DNA from 2 places in the Micromonospora sp. 4G55 genome. Region 2 is predicted to be linked to the other one. Evidence: predicted binding sites of a transcription regulator. Region 2 holds the regulator's gene; the other holds the start of a gene.
The links. Region 2 encodes HrcA, which represses chaperone genes, less so after heat shock. Its sites were predicted from a motif close to GGTTNGCACNCTCNNNNNGAGNGTGCNAACC; they were not measured.
Positions count from the first base shown of each region.

Region 1: groL (chaperonin GroEL) is a predicted target of HrcA. The motif match lies at 1,353-1,383, and genes of this name have one in related genera.

Region 1 is NZ_JAEVHN010000171.1:1,790-5,192, reverse strand. It holds gene JNW89_RS16135 (cold-shock protein) at 1-162, shown strand, start outside; gene JNW89_RS16130 (hypothetical protein) at 263-919, shown strand; gene JNW89_RS16125 (hypothetical protein) at 916-1,305, shown strand; gene groL (chaperonin GroEL) at 1,582-3,204, shown strand; gene JNW89_RS16115 (hypothetical protein) at 3,267-3,403, opposite strand, start outside.
Region 2 is NZ_JAEVHN010000503.1:167-3,569, reverse strand. It holds gene JNW89_RS28400 (DinB family protein) at 1-563, opposite strand, end outside; gene JNW89_RS28395 (hypothetical protein) at 638-1,129, opposite strand; partial or broken gene JNW89_RS28390 (DnaJ domain-containing protein) at 1,179-1,493, opposite strand; gene hrcA (heat-inducible transcriptional repressor HrcA) at 1,568-2,590, opposite strand; gene JNW89_RS28380 (DUF4870 domain-containing protein) at 2,825-3,403, shown strand, end outside.

The DNA.
Region 1 (3,403 bases), on a different contig from region 2:
TACGGCTTCATCGCCGTCGACGGCGGCCAGGACGTCTTCGTCCACTTCTCCGCCATCGAGATGGACGGCTACAAGGCGCTGGACGACGGGCAGCGGGTGGAGTTCGACATCGCCCAGGGCCAGAAGGGTCCGCAGGCCGAGCGGGTGCGCGTCATCGCCTGAGTCGCGTCCGGTTCCGCTCGTCGGCCGCCCCCAGGGGCAGCGGCGCGAGCGGGCGCCAGGGAAGATCGTGGGCCGATCCAGCCGTCGCTGAGGAGTGCTCATGTCCGACCAGTCCCCGTCGGGTCCGCCCGGACCCGATCCCGTGGACCCGCCCGCGCCGGGCGGCCCGGTCGGGCCCGCCGGCCCGTACCAGGGTTGGGTCTTCCCGCCCACCGGCGGCTACCCGCCCGGTGCCGACCCGTACGCCGGTTACCCGCCGGGTTACCCGCCGTACGCCGGCCACCTCCCGTACGGCTGGCCGGCCGCCGGCGGCTGGGACCCGGCCGACCCGTTGGTGAACCCGCCGCACGCCGGCGTCGACGGCTGGTTCACCCGGTGCGCCGGCGCGCTGCGTCGGGGCTGGCGAACGCTGGTGCCGATCATGCTGCTCACCCAGGCGCTCCCCGCCGCGGTGCTCTCGATCATCTCCCTCGGGCTGGAGCCGTCCGCGCAGGTGCCGGCCGACGGCTCGCTGCCCCCGGGCTACCTGGGTGACTTCCTCACCTTCGGCGGCGCGACGCTGGTCGCCGCCCTGCTCCTCTACCTGGTCCAGAGCGTGGGCTGGGCGGCCGGTACCTGGGTGGTCACCCGGCAGGCGGCCGGCGAGCCCGCGACCTCGGCGATGCGCTGCGCTACGGCCTGCGCCGGGCGCCGGGGCTGTACGGCTGGACCCTGCTGGTCGGTCTGCTCGTCACGGTCGGTTTCTGCTTCTGCGTGATACCCGGCGTCTACCTCGCCTTCGCGCTCGCCCTGGCCGGCCCGGTCTACCTCTTCGAGCGGCAGAACCCGATCGGGCGCTCGTTCCACCTCTTCCGCAGCCGCCTCGGCATGGTGGCGGCCCGGGTCGCGCTGGTGGCGGCGGCGGTCGTCGCCGGGACCGTGGTCGGCGCGGTGCTGGAGGCCGTCGGCACGGCGCCGCTGGGCACCGACCCGTTCGCCGCGCCGGGCACCGCGGTGGGCGCCGTCGTGGTGGTGGCGGTGACCGCCGTGCTGGTCGTCCCGGTCTACCTGGTCCAGCTGGTCGGGCTGATCGTGACGTACGCCGAGCAGCGGGTCCACGAGGGGCCGGTGAACGCCGCGCGACTGGCGGCGGAACTCGGCTGATCGGCCCGAGTCTGCTTGCACTCGGCAGGGGAGAGTGCTAAACAAGTCATTGGCACTCGCGTATGGTGAGTGCCAATGGTCGGGGCGGTAGGGCCACGGTCGCAGCGGCGTTCCAAGACGCCGGTGCGGCACATGGCCGGTCGTCGCGGGCTATCCGGCCCGGCCGAAGGACGTCGTCGTCGCCAGGTGGCGACGTCCCAAGGTGCGTACACCAGGCGGCCCATCCGGGGCACAAACACTCGGGTGGCCCGTGAGTGTCCAGGAGGACAACGCCGTATGGCCAAGATGATCGCGTTCGACGAAGAGGCGCGCCGCGGCCTCGAGCGGGGCATGAACCAGCTCGCCGACGCCGTGAAGGTGACGCTCGGCCCCAAGGGCCGCAACGTCGTGCTCGAGAAGAAGTGGGGTGCCCCCACCATCACCAACGATGGTGTGAGCATCGCCAAGGAGATCGAGCTCGAGGACCCCTACGAGAAGATCGGCGCCGAGCTGGTCAAGGAGGTCGCCAAGAAGACCGACGACGTCGCCGGTGACGGCACGACGACGGCGACCGTCCTGGCCCAGGCCCTGGTCCGCGAGGGCCTGCGCAACGTGGCCGCCGGCGCCAACCCGATCGCCCTGAAGCGGGGCATCGAGGCCGCCGTGGCCAGCGTCTCGGAGGAGCTGCTCAAGCTCGCCAAGGACGTCGAGACCAAGGAGCAGATCGCCTCCACCGCCTCCATCTCCGCCGGTGACAACACCGTCGGCGAGATCATCGCCGAGGCGATGGACAAGGTCGGCAAGGAAGGCGTCATCACCGTCGAGGAGAGCAACACCTTCGGCCTGGAGCTTGAGCTCACCGAGGGCATGCGCTTCGACAAGGGGTACATCTCCGCGTACTTCATGACCGACCCGGAGCGTATGGAGGCCGTCTTCGACGACCCGTACATCCTGATCGCCAACAGCAAGATCTCGTCGGTGAAGGACCTGCTCCCGATCCTGGAGAAGGTCATGCAGTCGGGCAAGCCGCTGCTGATCATCGCCGAGGACCTGGAGGGCGAGGCCCTGGCCACCCTGGTGGTCAACAAGGTCCGGGGCACCTTCAAGTCGGTCGCCGTCAAGGCGCCGGGCTTCGGTGACCGCCGCAAGGCCATGCTGACCGACATCGCCATCCTCGCCGGTGGCCAGGTCATCAGCGAGGAGGTCGGCCTCAAGCTCGACGCCGCCAGCCTCGACATGCTGGGCCGCGCCCGCAAGGTCGTGGTGACCAAGGACGAGACCACCATCGTCGACGGTGCCGGTGACGCCGAGCAGATCCAGGGCCGGGTCAACCAGATCCGGGCCGAGATCGACAAGAGCGACTCCGACTACGACCGGGAGAAGCTGCAGGAGCGGCTGGCCAAGCTGGCCGGCGGCGTTGCGGTCATCAAGGTCGGCGCGGCCACCGAGGTCGAGCTCAAGGAGCGCAAGCACCGCATCGAGGACGCCGTTCGCAACGCGAAGGCCGCCGTCGAGGAGGGCATCGTCCCGGGTGGTGGCGTCGCGCTGGTGCAGGCCGGCAAGACCGCCTTCGACAAGCTGGACCTGACCGGCGACGAGGCGACCGGCGCGCAGATCGTCAAGATCGCGCTGGACGCCCCGCTGCGGCAGATCGCCGTCAACGCCGGTCTCGAGGGTGGCGTGGTCGTCGAGCACGTCCGCAACCTGGAGCCGGGCCACGGCCTCAACGCCGCCAACGGCGAGTACGTCGACCTGCTGGCCGCGGGCATCATCGACCCGGCCAAGGTGACCCGGTCGGCGCTGCAGAACGCCGCGTCGATCGCGGCGCTCTTCCTCACCACCGAGGCCGTCGTGGCGGACAAGCCGGAGAAGACCCCGGCCGCCCCGGCTGGCCCGGGTGGCGGGGACATGGACTTCTGAGTCCAGCTCCACCAACGCCGAAAGGGGCGGGCCGCGCGAGCGGTCCGCCCCTTTCCGTCTCCTCAGGGCAGGCTGCGCTGGTTACGCCGCTTCTGCGCCCGGTCGTACGGCGGTCGGATGGCGACCGGTTCGTCCACCACGGTCACCAGGTCCTCGGCCTCCGGCTCGTCGACGCCGGTCATCTCGGCGAGTTGCTCCG
Region 2 (3,403 bases):
TTGGCGGCCCGCTCGATCTGCGCGCGTCTGGCGTCCCAGAAGGCCGCGTCGCGCTGGGCGTCGGCGTCCCAGGCTGCTGTCCCGGTCGAGCCGTCGAGCTGTTCGCGCAGGATGTCGGCGTGTCCGGCGTGGCGGCTCGTCTCGGTGAGCAGGTGGACCAGGATGGTGAACAGCGTGACCTGTGGGCACGGCCACCAGGGCACGTAGCCGGGTGAATCGATGGCCAGGGCGCTGATCGTCGCGTCCGAGTGCTGCCACACGCGGCGGTAACGGTCGATGATTTCCTCGCGCGTCTCGTGCTCGGTCGCCCACATGTCGCCGCCACGCGCCTCGGCGTCGTCCCAGCGGCCCAGGGGTTCGGGAAACGGCCGCCCGAAGACCTCGCCGAAGTACGTGGCCTCCCAGAACGACAGGTGCTTGACCAGGCCGAGAAGATTGGTGCCGGGCGCGGTCAGGGGGCGGCGGATGTCGTACTCGCCGAGCCCGTCGAGCTTCCAGAGGATCGCCTCGCGAATCTCCCGCAGATCGCCGTGCAGATACGTCTTCGCGAAGTCATCGATCATGGGGCGTGAGCCTGCCACGGGCTCCCGGCGACCTCAACCTGCGACGACCACAAGGGGCCGAGCCGGACCGTCGCTCAGGTGGCGGGCTGGATGGCTCCGACGGTGCCGGCCCCGACCAGCGGCCGGCCGAGGAAGTCCACCGGTCCCGGATCGACATCGAAGAGCGACCGGAGGCGGAGGGCGCGACCGGCCAGCGGCGAATCGCGGCGCGGCGTGAGCGCTTTCGCCCGTTGCGCCGGTGAGCCGGCGCGATCGGCCCTGCCGAAACGCGGGTCTGCGCTCGATCCGACGACGCTCGCCCCGAGGCGTTCCTGCCCGGTCGCCGCGCGCCAGTCGTCCAGGTTGGCGTAGGACGCCCCGGCCCACGAAACGGCCCAGGCTCCCGATTCGGCGAAGAAGTTGTTGCCCTGCAGCAGGACGTCGGCCGTCGAGAAGTCGTCGGCGAGCACGAGGTTGGTCCCGCCCGAGACGATCAGGTTGTTCCGCAGGACGATGTTGGACAAGCCACCGAAGAACTTCTGCAAGCGGATGCCCGCGGGGGCCCAGCTCTTCGCCTCCATCACCACGGTGTTGTGGTAGACCTCGGCGTTGCTGACCGAACCGGCCAGGTGGATGCCCGCGTACGCCGCCGAAGAACGCGTCCATGATGTCCTGGAACCCGACGAACGGGCCCGCGCCGCCGGGACCGCCCGGCCCCGCGCCGCCGCCACCCGGGGCGAGCGGGTCGCCACCCAGGTCGACGATCTGCCGTTTCCGGTCGTCCGAGAGAACCTCGTACGCGGCGTTGATGTCCTTGAACTTCTCCTGGGCCTCCGGGTCCGGATTGACGTCCGGGTGGAACTGCCGCGCCAGCTTGCGGTAGGCGCGCTTGATCTCGTCGTCGGAGGCTTCCCGGGTCACGCCGAGAATGCCGTAGTAGTCCCTGGCCACTGCGTTCGGTGTCCTCATGTTCGTCTCGCGTTGCCGGTCGTCGGCCGGGGCCGGGTGCCGGCCCCTGCCCTGGATCAGTTCTGGGCCAGCAGCTCGCCCACGTAGCGTGCCACGGCCCTCACCGTGGCGATGGTGCCGGGGTAGTCCATCCGGGTGGGCCCGAGAACGCCCAGACCGCCGACGATGGTCGCGCCCGGGCCGTACCCGGTGCTGACCACCGAGGCGGCCCGCAGGTTGTCGATCTCGTTCTCGTCGCCGATCAGCACCCGGGTGGTGCTCGGCTCGGCCTCCCCGATGAGCTTGAGCAGCACGACCTCCTCCTCGAGGGCTTCAAGGATCGGGCGCAGCGAGCCCTGGAAGTCGAGCAGGCCGCCCCGGGTGAGGTTCGCGGTGCCGGCGAGCGCGATGCGCTCCTCGTGCCGTTCGACCAGTGTCTCCAGCAGCACCGTGGAGAGCGTGGTCATCGCCCCGCGCAGGTGCGGCGCGGACTCGTCGACCAACGCCTGGACCAGCGGCGGGGTCTCCGACAGCCGGCTGCCGACCAGCTTCTCGTTGACCAGCCGGCGCAGGTCGGTGACGTGGTCGGCGGGGATCGGGGCGGGCAGCTCCACCAGCCGCTGCTCGACCCGGCCGGTGTCGGCGATCATGACCAGCATCAGCCGGGTGGTGGAGATCGGCACCAGCTCCAGGTGGCGCACCGAGGAGCGGGCCAGCGACGGGTACTGCACCACGGCGACCTGCCGGGTCAGCTGGGCCAGCAGCCGCACGGTGCGGTGCACCACGTCGTCCAGGTCGACCGCGCCGACCAGGAAGCGCTCGATCGCCCGGCGCTCGGCCGGGCTCAGCGGCTTGACCCGGGACAGCCGGTCGACGAAGAGGCGGTAGCCACGGTCGGTGGGCACCCGGCCGGCACTGGTGTGCGGCTGCCGGATGTAGCCCTCCTCCTCCAGCACGGCCATGTCGTTGCGGACCGTGGCCGGCGAGACGCCGAGCTGGTGCCGCTCCACCAGGGCCTTGCTGCCGACCGGCTCCTGCGTGGCGACGTAGTCCTCGACGATCGCGCGCAGCACGGCGAGCTTGCGGTCGTCGAGACCCATCTCCCCACCTCCTGACGCAGGTCGGCCCGGAGCGACTGAGGCGCCCCGGGCGAGCGCACTGGCACTCGACTGTAGCGAGTGCCAGTCTACGTCGGCGTCCCCGCTGACGCGATGATCAGCGACGGACCACGGGTGCGCCCCGCCACCCGGACGGCGCGCCAGGGCCGATCATCCGGACATCCGGGGCGGTGTCGCTCTGGTGAGGGCTTGCCGGCAACCCCTACCGTGACGTCCATGACTGAACCACCTCGCCCTCCCGGAGCGGGGGACCCCGGCGACCGCCCGGACCCGACCGCCCCGTCCGGCTCGTCGTACGAGCCGCCCACCGCACCACTGTCCGGGGCACCCGGGGCGGGCGGCTATCCCCCGCCCGGTGGCTATCCGCCACCCACCGGTGACCAACCGCCGTCGGGCGGCTACCCACCGCCGGGCGGCTACTCCGCGCCGGGTGGTTACTCCACGCCGGGCGTCGGCTATCCGACCGCCGGCGGGTACGGCGCTCCCGGGTACGGCGCCCCGGGCGGCGGCTACGCCACCGACGACGACAAGAACTGGTCGCTGATCGCGCACTTCGGCGGCCCGGTCGGCGTGATCGTCGGCGGCAGCCTGCTCGGCTGGGTGGCGCCGCTGATCGCGCTCTCCGCCAAGGGCCAGCAGTCCCCGACCGTGCGGGCGCACGCCACGGCCTCGCTGAACTTCCAGATCACCTGGGCGATCGCCAACGTCATCGGCTTCGTCCTGGCCATCGTCACCTGCGGGGTGCTCTTCTTCATCCCGATCCTGACCGCGCTGGTGCCGATCATCTTCGGCATC